One region of the Brevibacillus sp. TJ4 genome, then DNA from elsewhere that is predicted to be linked to it. Evidence: a T-box and tRNA genes for the amino acid it is inferred to sense, from the RefSeq annotation. Region 1 holds a T-box; the other holds one or more tRNA genes.
The links. The T-box of region 1 lies ahead of leuS (leucine--tRNA ligase). A T-box ahead of a tRNA ligase gene usually reads a tRNA of that ligase, here a tRNA-Leu.

Region 1 (7,056 bases):
GCGCGAAATCGGGGGGCGCGTGTCCACTCCGGTGTCGGCATGTTCGTCAACCAGGGAGCGTTGGCTTTTGAACTGTGGACCAAAGAGCCTGCCCCCAGCGACCTGATGCGTTCCGTCGTACTGGAGCAGCTTCGGAATAATGGATAGATCACCAAAGGAGGAAAGCCGATGCTAACCGGCAAGCAAAAACGCTTTTTGCGGGCAGAAGCACACCACCTCACCCCTATTTTTCAGGTGGGAAAAGGCGGTGTGAACGAAAACATGCTGACCCAGATCAAGGAGGCCCTGGAGGTGCGCGAGCTGATCAAGGTGCAAATCCTGCAAAACAATCTGGATGACAAGCATGACGTGGCAGAGGAATTGGCAGCAGGGACAGGAGCGGAACTGGTTCAGTTGATCGGTCACACCGTCGTACTGTACAAGGAATCCCGCGAAAACAAAACGATCAAGCTGCCATAAGAAGATGGAAGGATATACAAAACACGTCGGGATCATGGGCGGCACGTTTGACCCGATTCACTGCGGCCACCTGCTCGCGGCCGAGCAAGCAAGGGAACAGGCGAAGCTCGATGAGGTGTGGTTTTTGCCTACGCACATCCCGCCCCACAAAAGTCGCCATGGCTTGACGCCTGCCCATCACCGGCTTCGCATGGTTGAACTGGCCGTCGCCGATCATCCGGCCTTCCACGTGTGCGATGAGGAGCTGCGACGGGAGGGACCTTCCTATACGTACGATACGATGCGGCTGCTCACGCAAAAGTTTCCAACGCACCATTTTTCCTTTATCATTGGTGGTGACATGGTCAATACGCTGCCCGAATGGAATCACTACGAGGAACTGGTCCGCATGATCCGTTTTATCGGTCTGGCCAGGCCCGGATCGCGCATGAAGCGGGAGAATGAATCCGTCACCTACGTGGAAATGCCGGTTTGGGACATTTCATCCACGCTGATCCGCAATCGGGTGGGGGCAGGAAAAAGCATTCGTTATCTCGTTCCGGATGCGGTCGCGCGGTATATAAAGGAGAACGGACTGTATGGAAGTGTGGAATGACCGAAACGCACTGCTCGCCCAGGTGCGGGCACAGATGAATGAAAAACGGTACCAGCACACTTTGGGTGTCGCCGAAACAGCCCGCCTGCTGGCGCTGCAGTACGGCGCTGATCCAAAGAAAGCGGAGATGGCCGGATATTTGCACGACTACTGCAAGTGCTGGCCGATAGAAAAGATGCGCGAGGTGCTGCTCCGCCACGACCTGCCGCCAGAGCTTTTGGCAGGCGAAAAGGAACTGTGGCACGCGTTCGCCGGGGCCATCGTCATTCAGACGGAGCTGGGCGTGACAGATATTGAAATTTTGCAGGCGGTCCGCTACCATACCACGGGCAGAGTCGGCATGTCCCTGTTAGAAAAAGTGGTTTGTGTGGCAGACTATATAGAACCGAACCGCAACTATCCGGGGGTGGACACCATCCGGGAGTTGGCGAAAGAAGACCTCGATACCGCACTGGCTGTGGCATTGGGTGGAACCATTCAATTTTTGATCGAGAAAAAGCAATCCGTTTATCCACTTACATTGCTTGCGTATAACGATCTGGTTTCCCGCAAAGGGAGAGAAGGAGGGTTTAATGGTTAAAACGGTAGAAGATTTGGCGCGTCTGGTGGTAAAGGCGGCGGAGGACAAAAAGGCGGAGAACTTGCTGGTGCTGGACATTAAAAACCTGTCTGTCATCGCGGACTACTTTATGATTTGTCACGGCAACAACGAGCGTCAGGTTCAGGCCATCGTCAGGGAGATTCGCGATCAGGCCCACAAAAACGGCTACAACGTGCGCGGAATTGAAGGGGCTGATGAAGGACGCTGGGTGCTGGTTGACCTGGAAGACGTCGTCATTCACGTATTCCACCGCGAAGACCGCGAGTTTTACAACCTGGAGCGACTGTGGAAAGACGCCGAGGTCGTGTCCTTTTCGGAGCAAGGGTAATCCGCGATGGCGTATTCACACATGGCTGCGGTGTACGACCGGCTGATGGCCGATACGCCGTATGACAAATGGCTGGATTGGGTGGAGAATAACTTTCGCCAAGGGAACAGGCAGCCGCAGTCAGTGCTCGATCTTGGCTGTGGCACAGGAGCGGTGGCCATTCCCTTGGCCAAGCGCGGGTACCGCGTCACCGGGGTGGATTTGTCAGCAGACATGCTGGCGATCGCCTACGACAAGATGCGGGCGGCTCAAGTCCACGTCGCCTGGGCCGAGCAGGACATGCGGGAGCTGGAGGCGGCACCGGCAGATGCCGTCATCTCCCTGTGCGACTCGCTCAGCTACCTGACTGAGGAAGAGGACGTGCAGCAGACGTTTCGCCGCGTCTTCGACCATCTGCAGCCGGGTGGCGTATTTTTGTTTGACGTCCACAGCCCGTACAAAATACTGCATGTGTTTGGCGATGAGACCTTTACGTACCAGGACGATGAAGTTTCGTACATTTGGCAATGTTTCTGCGACCCGTTGCGCCTGGAAGTGGAACATCAGTTGACGTTTTTTCTGCGCCAGCCAAATGGCTTGTACGAGCGCGTTGAAGAAGAGCACTGGCAGCGTGCCTACCAGCCGATCCAGTTGCTGCGTTGGCTCGGCGAGGCCGGTTTTGTGGATATGACGGTCACGGCCGACTTTACCGATCTGCCGCCTGCGACCGACAGCGAGCGTCTATTTTTCCGCGCGTATCGGCCGGGAGATTGACACAATTGGTTTCTTTTGACTATAATCGAGTTACAACTGCAAAAATCGACGCGTTTAAAGAGGAATAGTAGGGATGATTCCGCGAAGCAAGAGAGTTGACGGCAGGTGCAAGTCAACCCGGAAATATTCCGAACTCGCCTCTCAGCACGTTCCCCGAAGACCTGAGAAAAGTCGCAGGAATCATTGTGTAAGGGATCGCGATTCATCCTCGTTACGGGATGCTAATAAGCGGGTGAAGCAATCATGTTCACCAATCTGGGTGGTACCGCGGGAGTAGTCGAACACAGCCTCTCGTCCCTTTTCGAAAGTGATAGGGGACGTGGGGCTTTTTTGTATAGACTTGGCTACCGTTCAAGTCGTTTCTAACCAATGTAGAATGGGAGTGCGTTACCATGGTTTTCAGTCATCGCAATATCGAGAAAAAATGGCAGCAATACTGGGAGCAGAACAAGACCTTCAAAACATCCGAAGACAAGAACAAAAAGAAGTTTTACGCTCTCGACATGTTTCCGTACCCATCGGGTGCCGGACTGCACGTTGGACATCCGGAAGGGTATACGGCTACCGATATCTTGTCGCGCATGAAGCGGATGCAGGGCTACAATGTACTCCATCCGATGGGGTGGGACGCCTTTGGATTGCCAGCCGAGCAGTACGCACTGGATACGGGAAATGACCCTGCCGAGTTTACCGAGCAAAATATCAACAACTTCCGCCGCCAGATCAAATCGCTGGGCTTCTCCTACGATTGGGACCGGGAGATCAATACGACCGACCCTGCCTACTACAAGTGGACGCAGTGGATTTTTACCAAGCTGTACGAGCAGGGCTTGGCCTATGTCGATGAGGTAGCCGTTAACTGGTGCCCTGCGCTGGGTACTGTCCTGGCCAATGAAGAAGTAATCGACGGAAAAAGCGAACGCGGCGGCCATCCGGTAGAGCGCCGTCCGATGAGACAGTGGGTATTGCGCATTACGGCGTACGCCGAGCGTCTGCTGGCTGACCTCGAAGAGCTCGACTGGCCGGAGAGCATCAAGGAAATGCAGCGCAACTGGATCGGCCGCTCGGAAGGAGCAGAGGTCGTCTTCGGCATCGATGGCCACGACGGTAGCTTTACTGTCTTCACCACCCGTCCGGATACGCTCTACGGCGCTACATACGCCGTTCTCGCACCGGAGCACAAGCTGGTCGAACAAATTACCACACCTGAGCAAAAAGCAGCAGTGGAGCAGTATCTGGAGCAGACCAAGCACAAAAGCGACCTCGAGCGCACCGATCTGGCGAAGGAGAAGACGGGCGTCTTTACCGGAGCGTATGCGATCAATCCGGTGAACGGCGAGCGTATTCCGATCTGGATCGCCGACTACGTGCTGATCAGCTACGGTACCGGCTCGATCATGGCGGTTCCGGCTCACGACGAGCGCGACTACGAGTTTGCGAAAATTTACGATCTGCCGATCAAGGCTGTCATCGAGGGCGGCGACATTTCCAAGGAAGCCTACACCGGAGATGGCAAACACATCAACTCTGGCTTCCTCGACGGCTTGAACAAGGAGCAGGCGATCGCCAAGATGATCGAGTGGCTGGAGGAAAACGGCAAGGGCAGCCGCAAAGTGACCTACCGCCTGCGCGATTGGCTGTTCAGCCGCCAGCGCTACTGGGGTGAGCCGATTCCGATTCTGCACCTGGAAGACGGCACGATGAAGGTAGTGCCGGAGTCGGAGCTTCCGATCATTTTGCCAAAAACAAAAGAAATCAAGCCATCCGGTACGGGTGAGTCGCCATTGGCGAACATCAACGACTGGGTCAACACCGTAGATCCTGAGACGGGCATGAAGGCGCGCCGCGAGACGAATACGATGCCGCAGTGGGCGGGAAGCTGCTGGTATTTCCTGCGCTTTATCGATCCGCACAACGACAAGGCGCTTGCCGATCCGGAAAAGCTCAAGGAATGGCTGCCGGTCGACATCTATATCGGCGGTGCCGAGCATGCCGTATTGCACTTGCTCTACGCGCGTTTCTGGCACAAATTCCTGTACGACATCGGCGTGGTGCCGACGAAGGAGCCGTTCCAGAAGCTGTTCAACCAGGGCATGATTTTGGGCGAAAACAACGAGAAAATGAGCAAGTCCAAAGGCAATGTGGTGAACCCGGACGACATCGTGCAAAGCCACGGGGCGGATACACTGCGCCTGTACGAAATGTTCATGGGGCCATTGGACGCCTCGATCGCCTGGTCGACGAAAGGCCTGGATGGCGCCCGTCGCTTCCTCGACCGCGTCTATCGCCTGTACGTGACCGAAAGCGGCGAGCTCAACCCGAAAATCGTCGATACCGACAAGCCGACATCGCTGGAGCGCGTCTACCATCAGACCGTGAAAAAGGTGACGGAAGACTACGAGGGACTGCGTTTTAACACGGGCATTTCCCAGTTGATGGTCTTCATCAACGAAGCCTATAAAGCCGATATTCTGCCGAAAAAATACATGGAAGACTTCGTGAAAATGCTCTCTCCCATTACGCCGCATATCGGGGAAGAACTGTGGGAGAAGCTCGGACACAAGGAGTCCATCGCCTACGAACCATGGCCGACCTACGACGAGTCCAAGCTCGTGGACGACGAAGTGGAGATCGTCCTGCAAATCAACGGCAAAAACAAGGAAAAGCTGATGGTCGCAGCCGATGCTGGCAAGGAGCAAATGGAGCAGTTGGCGCTTGCCAATGACACCATTCAGGAGCTGATCGCAGGCAAGAGCATTGTGAAAGTGATCGCTGTGCCAGGCAAGCTGGTCAACATCGTCGTACGATAACGAGCAAATCGAAAAAGGAAAAAGGAGCGCATCTGGCTGTCCAGGTGAATCGCTCCTTTTTTCCTTTTGGCAGCTTGCTACTCTGCGGGGACCTGGGACAGTTGGGCTGCTGTCAGCTCCTGATCCTCGGCAAATTTGGCTTGAGTGCGGGCGAATACCTGGGCGAACATGCCAGGGAGTCGCTCCTGCATGACCTTTAATCCTTCGCCTGTAACCCCGCCTGGCACGCAGACGCGCGCTTGCAATGCAGGGAGAGTGAACAGCTCCTGCTGCAAAAGCTGCCCCACTCCAATGACCATCTGTGTCACCAGATACGTAGCCGCTTCACGGGAGATGCCTGTCTCCGAGACTGCATCCTCGATCATCTGCTGCAGCGTGTAGCTGAGAAAAGCTGGACCACAGCTAATCAGGTCGGCACTGATTCGCAAAAAGGGCGGTACGATCTCGACGGGCTGGCTGATGGAAGAAAACAGGGAAAAAATGAACTGGCGATGCGACTCCTCGATGCGCGAACCAAATTCACACAGGCTGACACCGCTTTTTGCCGCGTTGGTGATGCTGGGAATAACCCTCGCTACCCGCGCCGGCACACGTTCTTCCAGTTGGTCAAGCGTGATCGGGCTGGTGATGGTAATCAACAGATGCTCACTCGTCAGAGCCGGGGCGATCTGTTCCAATACGTGGCTGTATTCCAACGGTTTGACACATAGCAAGAGCACCTGTGAAGCGCGCACTAACTGGAGGTTGTTTTCTGCCAGATGCAAACCGGGATGGCGCTTGACCAGATTTTCCGCCTTTTCGGGGGTGCGGTTGCAGATCGTGACTTGGCCGGGAGAGAGCGCATTGGTTTTCAACCATGCTTCGACCAACATGCTGCCCATGCTGCCAGTCCCGATGACTCCGATCCTGTCCATCTTCGCTTCTTTACCTCCCTCCAACATTCTCCTTCCACTGTATGAGAGAAGAGAAGGGTTCATGCCGAAAAAACTCGGCTACTGCACACGGACCTGATCGTGAATCCGTTCGTACATCTTGTCGCCAATTCCGGAAATTTGCTTCAGCTCTTCCGGTGAGCGAAAGCGCTGCTTTTGTTCCCGATACTCAATAATCGCCTGCGCTTTTGCCTCTCCGATGCCGGGCAGCTTCATCAGCTCTTCTTTTGTCGCCGTATTGATATTGATGGTCTCGTCGGCCTGTCCGCCGAGCAAGCCGGTCTGGAGCGCAGGCTGGACTGCCAGCGGAGGATGATTCGGTGTGTCGCTGTCAGCCGGATCACGCTTGGCCGGAATCACGACCGCACTGCCGTCCTGGAGCGGTTGGGCCAGGTTGATTTGCTCGAGATCGGCTGTCGGCAACGGACCGCCAGCCCGCTCGATCGCATCGGCTACACGGCTGCTGCGATCGAAGGTATAGACTCCCGGTGCGACAACGCTGCCTTTGACATCGACATAGATGGGGGCATGGGGAGGATCTGGTTGACTGTCGGCCTTCTGTTCCCGGGCTGCGCTCT
Region 2 (7,056 bases), 480 kb from region 1:
GAAACGCAAGCCCCGCCGCTTCGCCCGCACGCGTCACCTGCTCCAGCATTTGCTCGACAACCTGCGGCCCTCCTTTGAGCGAACCCATATAGGTGCGGAAAGGCATCCCCTCGACCGGTACTTGCGCATTGAGCTGGTAGCTGCGGTAGCGAACGTGAATCTCTTCGCCAGTCCATTGGGAAATGGCGTCAAACAGATGTTTTTTGCCGATCCGGCACCATGGACATACCGTGTCCTGAAAAATTTCGACGATCATCCCTGCATACATCCTTTCCTCTCATATGGTCTCCATTGTACAGGAAGTACGTCGATCGTGTAAGCTGCATCGTTGGTGTGCGTGTGCAGCGAACTGTTCGGGAATGACAAAATAGGCTGACAATTGCTGTCAGGGCGGAATATGGTATCTCACGGAACAAACGCCTACATGACCAGAAAGGAAGAGAAGCATGGCCATTTCGTATATGGACTACACCGCGCCAAACGTCCAATTTTCAAGCAATGTAAACGAAAACCTGTTTTTTCGCAAAGATGCCCGCAACTATATCAACGTACTTTCCATTCAACAGCTAAACACGCTGGGAAACGTGTCGCTCCTGGATATTTTCCTCAGCACGTCCAATGTCATCGAGCCACACTACCATCAGAACGCATCTGAATTGGTGTATTGTATCTCCGGTGCGGCGGTCGTCTCTTTGCTCAATCCGTTCACAAAAGAGCTGCTCCATTTTCCCATCGGACCAGGGCAAGTCGCAAACGTGCCGCAGGGCTGGTGGCATTACGAAGTAGCGACGGTGGACAACACTCATTTGCTGGCGATTTTTGACGCCCCGATCCCCGAATTCATCGGCGGCTCCGACCTCCTGCGGCTGACACCGCCCGAAGTTTGGGCCCATACGTACTGTCTCGACGAAAGACAGGTACGGGAGACACTGGCACCGATTACGGAAACGGTATTCATCGGACCGCCGAACGACTGCGCCCGCCATCCAGGCTGGGCCGAAACGAAGGATCAGCCGGTATACGAGCACTACGAGTATCACTCCGAACCTTATTACGAACAGTTGTACCGGGCACAGGCGTATGACCAGCAGTTGTATCCCCACGGTCCGGGGCAGTACCCGTATCCACATGATGGCGGCGGATACCCGGGGCACGGCGGGTACTAGGCATCGAAAAAGCAATTTGTCAAAAAATATCCCCCAAGCACAGTCGGCTTGGGGGTTTTCGCGGTATTTGCCATTGTCGATATTAGCTGTTATGACGCCACGCTTCCATATTCAGTTCATTGTTTATCGCTGCAGCGACAAATGCTCCATTGGCTGCGGCGGCAATCGCTTGGTACAATCGTGAGGCTGCGTCTCCGGCACTGTAGACACCCGGTACATTCGTTTTGCCAAAATCATCGACCACGACCATTCCCGTATCAGAGATGTGGCAGCCGATGGATTGCGGCAAATCCGAACCCGTGACCAACTCCGGTTTGAAAAAAATCCCCCGGCACGGAATCGTTGTCCCGTCCTCCAAAACGACTTGCCGCACGATCCCGTCGGTCGAGTCAATCGAGCGAATTTTTGACTCGAACACGGGCACTTGATGTTGCTTGAGCTCCTCGCGCTGCGCATCTGTCAGCTCATCTGGTCCATTCGTGCAAATCGCAAAGCGGTCCGTCCACCCGGAAAGCAGCGGAGCGAAGTGCATCAGCTCGGCTCCTCTGTTGATGACGACGAGCGGCTCGTCTCGCAGCTCCCAGCCATCGCAGTACGGACAAACAAAAGCGCTTTTCCCGTACACCTCCATCAACCCGGGAATGCCAAGCGGCCGATCCTTCATGCCGACAGCAAACAGCAGCTTTTTGCTGGCAAAGGTGGTCCCCTGTGCCGTTCCAATTTGAAAATCTCCGTCTACGCCCGCAATCGACACGACCGTATCCGCCACAAACGATACCGAAGGATAGGCGCTGATTTCTTCTTTGGCGATACGTCGGAATTCGCTCGGACTGACTCCGTCCCGCGTCAGAAAACCGTGCGTCTCGCGTGTTACAGCGTTGCGCGGGCGGCCTTCATCGATCACCGCGACGCGCTTCCTCGCCCGTCCCAGCATGAGAGCGGCGTTCAATCCAGCCGGACCTCCGCCGATGACCGCCACATCGAGCGTTTGCATTTGTTTTGTCATTTTCAATTACACCTCCATGGATCTGAAATATCCATAATTAATGTACAAGAAGTGCATCACTTCCTGTGCCCAACATGAATCCTGCGTTGGAACGCCTCATCCAGTACAGACTGGATGGTGTGTTGCCGCAAATAGTGGTGCAGATGCTGCTCCGCACCTTGCATGACCTTCTCCACCAGACATTCGCACTTCCCCGTACACTCCTGATCGGTCTGTGCAGTTCCCTCTTTTACAAGCAACTGATGCTGCTGCGAATTTACATTGGAGCATTCGAACAACTGCTGTCTTCCTTCGATCACTTGAATCACATCGAGAAATGTAATGTCTGCTGCCGCACGCGCAAGCTCGTACCCGCCCTTTACCCCTGGCACGGCACGCACGATGCCATCCTGGCGCAGCTTGGACATGATTTTGGACAAGTAGCTTTCCGAAACGCCAAGTGTCGCAGCCAATTCCCTGATTCCGACGTTGTGTCCGCTTTGCGAGTTCGCTAAGTGAAGCAACGCGTGCAGAGCGTAATCTGTACTTTTAGAGAACTGCATGTCCTCTCCTCCTTTCCAAAAAAGTTACTAATATGGACCTTCAATATCCACAATAAACGAACCGGCTCCTTTTTGCAAGAGATACCTGATCCACTATCCGCACTCGATTCCATTCTCATCGTGCCGACTCGTTTACACCGTTGGTTGTTCACTGGGAAGGCGTACGAAAAAATGATCGTGCATTGCAAATCCGTGTGAAAATAAAAAAAGACTCGCAAGCTGCCACTCGGGCAGATATACGAGCTCGTTCGTTGTTATGTTGGTGCGGTCGAGAGGACTTGAACCTCCACGGTGTTGCCACCACTAGAACCTGAATCTAGCGCGTCTGCCAATTCCGCCACGACCGCATATACATGGTGCCGGCGATAGGAATCGAACCCACAACCCCCTGATTACAAGTCAGGTGCTCTACCAATTGAGCTACACCGGCATGTATGAAACTCTTCTGTTTCTACCAACTCTATCATCGCAATGAGAATGATAGAAATGGCGGAGCTGACGGGACTCGAACCCGCGACCTCCGGTGTGACAGACCGGCGTGAACTCCAACTTCACCACAGCTCCAAGCTTGATTTGTGCGCCGAGAAATCGGTTTCTCAACTGGCGACTTCTGTAATATAGCATGAGTTGATAGTGTTAAGCAATAGTTTTTTTCAACTTTTTTCAGTTCCATTTACTCATAGATTTGTCTGGCAATTTCCGCTAAAATGAAAACGAGATTTGCAGAAATTCGTAGAATGGTGGAGTAAAATGATCAGACAAACATCACAAATCGCGACCCTCCTTGCTCTTTTCACTCTGCTACCTACAGCAGCGCATGCCTCCTCTGTCTATGTGGTAGACGCCGGGGATACGTTGAGCAAGATCGCACGGGAGCACCAGACGACCGTAGCTGATATTATGACTGCCAACCAGCTTACTTCTGATCGGCTTTCGATCGGACAGACCTTGACATTGCCGGATTCGAGTACCCCTGTCACGACAGCCCCGCCTGCAGCGAACGCACCTGCCCCGCAGGTAATCGCCGCCAGCTCCTCTGCTGATGCGGAAGAAGCGACAGAAATCACCAGGGCCAAAGTGAATGCCGACGTTCTGAACGTCCGTTCTGCTGCCTCGCTGGAGTCAGACATCGTCGGAAAGCTGTACTACGGCAATATCGTCACCGTACAAGACTTCGGCGGCGAGTGGAGCAAAATCAAATATGGTGAGCAAGAAGCGTATGTCGCAACCGAGTTCCTGATCGCCGTACCCGCATCTGCCAATACGGGAGGAAGCGTGACAGAAACAGAACTGGAGCAAATCTTCGCTCCGCTTCTCAACACGCGATATGTGATTGGCGGTACGACCCCGGCGGGATTTGACTGCAGCGGCTTTACTAGTTACGTATTTGCGCAAATGGGGGTTACACTGCCCCGCACATCAGCGGATCAGTTCCGCGGAGGCATAGCCGTTTCCCGCGAAGAAGCACGTCCAGGCGACCTGCTGTTCTACGATACGATGGGAAAAGGGCAAGTCTCTCACGTAGCCATTTATTTGGGGAATGACCTCGTCGTGCACGCCACGGGAGAAAAAGTGGACTACGGACGAATTTCCTATTTGGACAAGCTGTACCCGTTCTACGGCGTAAAGCGCTATATTCAATAGCCAGATTGGTACAAAAACCGCCTGTGCCCCGGGACACCCCCGATATGCAGGCGGTTTTTGTCATGCGATGCGCAATATGCCTATTGCAATTCCTGTGTCTGACGATCCTGTTGTTGTTGATGATGTTGATGCTGCTGCCCAAAGGAGACGTTCATCTTCTCCAGCACTTCCTTCATCTTTTCCAATTGCTGCTGGTAATCCTTGACGACGAGGTTTAACACGCTGACCGATTCCGTAAATTCCGGCTCGTTACTGATCTTGTCGATGGCTTTATGTAGATGCATCATTTTATTTTCCGTCTCCTTGATTTTATCCATCAATTGCAACCCGTTCACCCGTAACCATCCTCTCGCGTGTTTTTTCTTATACTCCCCTATCTGATCCTGTGCTATGCGGAAATAAAAACGCCCGATCAGCATTGTATCGCTGACGGGCGTCATGCAGCCTAGACTTGCGATCCACGCTGGTCGGCAAGCTCCAGGAATGTTTCGATGTCTTTTTCGATCAAACCGAGGGAGTTGCGCCAAAAATCTACGGAACGCACATCCACCCCCATGATCGCCGCAACGTCTGCGACGCTCTTCTTGCCAGTCACGGCCAGCAGTTGATCGTACTGGGCGACGAAGTCATCACCGCGCTTGAGGTACTCGGCGTACAGCCCTTTGGCAAACAGCAGCCCGAAGGCGTAAGGGAAATTGTAGAAGTTGTACAATGCGCTGTAATAATGCGGCTTGCAGACCCACATGTAATGATGCAGTGCCGAGTGGTCCAACCCGTCACCGTACGCGTCTTTTTGCGCTTGCAGCATGATTTCGTTCAATTCCTTGACGGACAGCGACCCCTCTTCCCGTCTGCGGAACAGTTCTGATTCGAACAGGAAGCGGCTGTAGATGTCGACGATCACCTGGCCCGCACCGGAAATATCGTTTTCCAGAATCGCGAATGCCTGTTCAGGTGTCGCCTCTTTCAATGCCGCTTTGGCGACGATCGATTCGCATAGAATGGACGCGGTCTCGGCTATCGGCATCGGGTAATCCGTGTTCAGGAACGCTTCCTCGCCCAGACATTCCCCGTGGTACCCGTGTCCGAGTTCATGCGCCAAAGTGCTGACGTCGTAGTAGCTGCCGCTGAAGTTGGCCATGATCCGGCTCTCTTTGAGGAACGGCAGGTTGTAGCAGAATGCCCCGCCGCGCTTGCCATCGCGAATTTCAGCGTCAATCCACTGGTTGTCAAACGCCTTCGCAGCGTAGTTGGACAGCTTTTCGCTGAAGCTGGCAAAATGCTTGACGATAAAATCCCGCGCTTCCTTATAGCTGTAGCGCATGTCCGCCTCCCCGACCGGAGCGAACATGTCGTAAAACGGAAGGCCGCTTACGTGTCCCAAAAGCTCCCCTTTTTTGCGATAGTACCGATGGAAGGAAGGCAGGCTTTCGCGCATCGCTTGGAGCATCGCATCCAGCGTCTCCCGGTCCATCCGCGAGTCGCCGAGCGTCTTCGCCAGGGCGGATTCATAGCCGCGCAGCTTGGTTTCGGTAATCACTTCGCCCTTGATTCCATTTAAGGCAGCAGCAGCCGATTCGTCGATCTTCTTGTAGGCGGAAAGCTCGGCTTCATATGCGTTTTTGCGGAGTTCGGGGTCTTTTTCAAAAGCCATGTTGCGCACCACTGGCAGAGGAAGCTGCTTCGCTTCGCCGTCGATGACGATGTCCACCAATAAAGTCGACGTGATCATTTCATGCAGCTTGGTCCAGGCGTTGGAGCCTGTGTTTTTCATCTTTGCCAGGATGATTTCCTCTTTTTCGCTCAGCAAATAGCGATTCTTCTCCGCTTTTTCGTTCAGGTAAAAGCGGTGTTCCTGGAGCAGAGAGGACTGATCGATCTGCGCATCGAGATCGGAAAGCTGGCCGAGCCATTTGATGAACAGCACGTCTGGCTCCACCAGCTCTACCGATTGCTCCAGCACCCGTTCGGCTAACTGCAATGCCTTTTCATTACGGGCATCGACACTGGCTGTCAACTCGGCAAAGGCGTAAATCCGGTATTGTTTTTTCAAAATTTCCGTCAATTTGGTTATGTACTGCTCCATCTTGCTGACCGCATCTTCTGTACTGGTCAACTGCTCTCTCGTCCAGACCTGAAACTCCCCGATCTGTCTTCCCATCTCGCCCAGATCCTGCTTGAGCTCCGGTGAGTCCAGGGACGGATACAGGACATCGAGGTTCCAGCGCATTTCCATTGTCATTTCCCCCTCATCTATGCGTACCTGTTCATTGTAAAAAATAGTCGAAGGAGTAATCAAGTTTTCCCGAAAAAATAGCCCTGCCGACGGATACGTGACAGGGCATGCAGCGCTACTTCACGCTGGCAGGCTGCGTGAGGAAGGTCAAGGCGGACAGGGCGAACAACTGGGTCGTCTCCACCAACTGCCCGATCTCCACATATTCGTCGGCGTGGTGGGGAATATGCCGGTCTCCTGCGCCAGTCGTCAGGATGGGGATACCCGCCTGATGCAAGAAGGTGCCGTCGGTCGCCCCGGGAACGCCGTTGTACACCGGGTCTTTTCCAGTGAGTTCCCGGTACGCGCTGGCTGTCGCCTGTACGACCTCCTCTTCCATCGACGTCAGCGTCCAGGGTCTCTCCTCGATCACTTCCAGCACCGCCTTGAAGTGCTCGTCTTCCTTGCCCAGCGCATCGAGGA

Region 2: it has a tRNA-Leu gene. The T-box ahead of leuS (leucine--tRNA ligase) is inferred to sense a tRNA for this amino acid. The anticodon was not compared.

The regions. Positions count from the first base shown of each region.
Region 1 is NZ_CP185865.1:2,842,992-2,850,047, reverse strand. It holds gene ACAF76_RS14035 (shikimate dehydrogenase) at 1-147, shown strand, start outside; gene yhbY (ribosome assembly RNA-binding protein YhbY) at 169-459, shown strand; gene ACAF76_RS14025 (nicotinate-nucleotide adenylyltransferase) at 464-1,054, shown strand; gene yqeK (bis(5'-nucleosyl)-tetraphosphatase (symmetrical) YqeK) at 1,038-1,634, shown strand; gene rsfS (ribosome silencing factor) at 1,627-1,983, shown strand; gene ACAF76_RS14010 (class I SAM-dependent DNA methyltransferase) at 1,990-2,736, shown strand; T-box leader at 2,781-3,038, shown strand; gene leuS (leucine--tRNA ligase) at 3,129-5,546, shown strand; gene comER (late competence protein ComER) at 5,624-6,460, opposite strand; gene ACAF76_RS13995 (helix-hairpin-helix domain-containing protein) at 6,539-7,056, opposite strand, start outside.
Region 2 is NZ_CP185865.1:2,363,665-2,370,720, forward strand. It holds gene ACAF76_RS11460 (DsbA family protein) at 1-256, opposite strand, end outside; gene ACAF76_RS11465 (cupin domain-containing protein) at 447-1,166, shown strand; gene ACAF76_RS11470 (NAD(P)/FAD-dependent oxidoreductase) at 1,249-2,172, opposite strand; gene ACAF76_RS11475 (RrF2 family transcriptional regulator) at 2,229-2,714, opposite strand; tRNA gene ACAF76_RS11480 (tRNA-Leu) at 2,975-3,061, opposite strand; tRNA gene ACAF76_RS11485 (tRNA-Thr) at 3,069-3,144, opposite strand; tRNA gene ACAF76_RS11490 (tRNA-Asp) at 3,202-3,278, opposite strand; gene ACAF76_RS11495 (NlpC/P60 family protein) at 3,465-4,358, shown strand; gene ACAF76_RS11500 (hypothetical protein) at 4,439-4,693, opposite strand; gene ACAF76_RS11505 (M3 family oligoendopeptidase) at 4,804-6,594, opposite strand; gene ACAF76_RS11510 (M20 family metallopeptidase) at 6,710-7,056, opposite strand, start outside.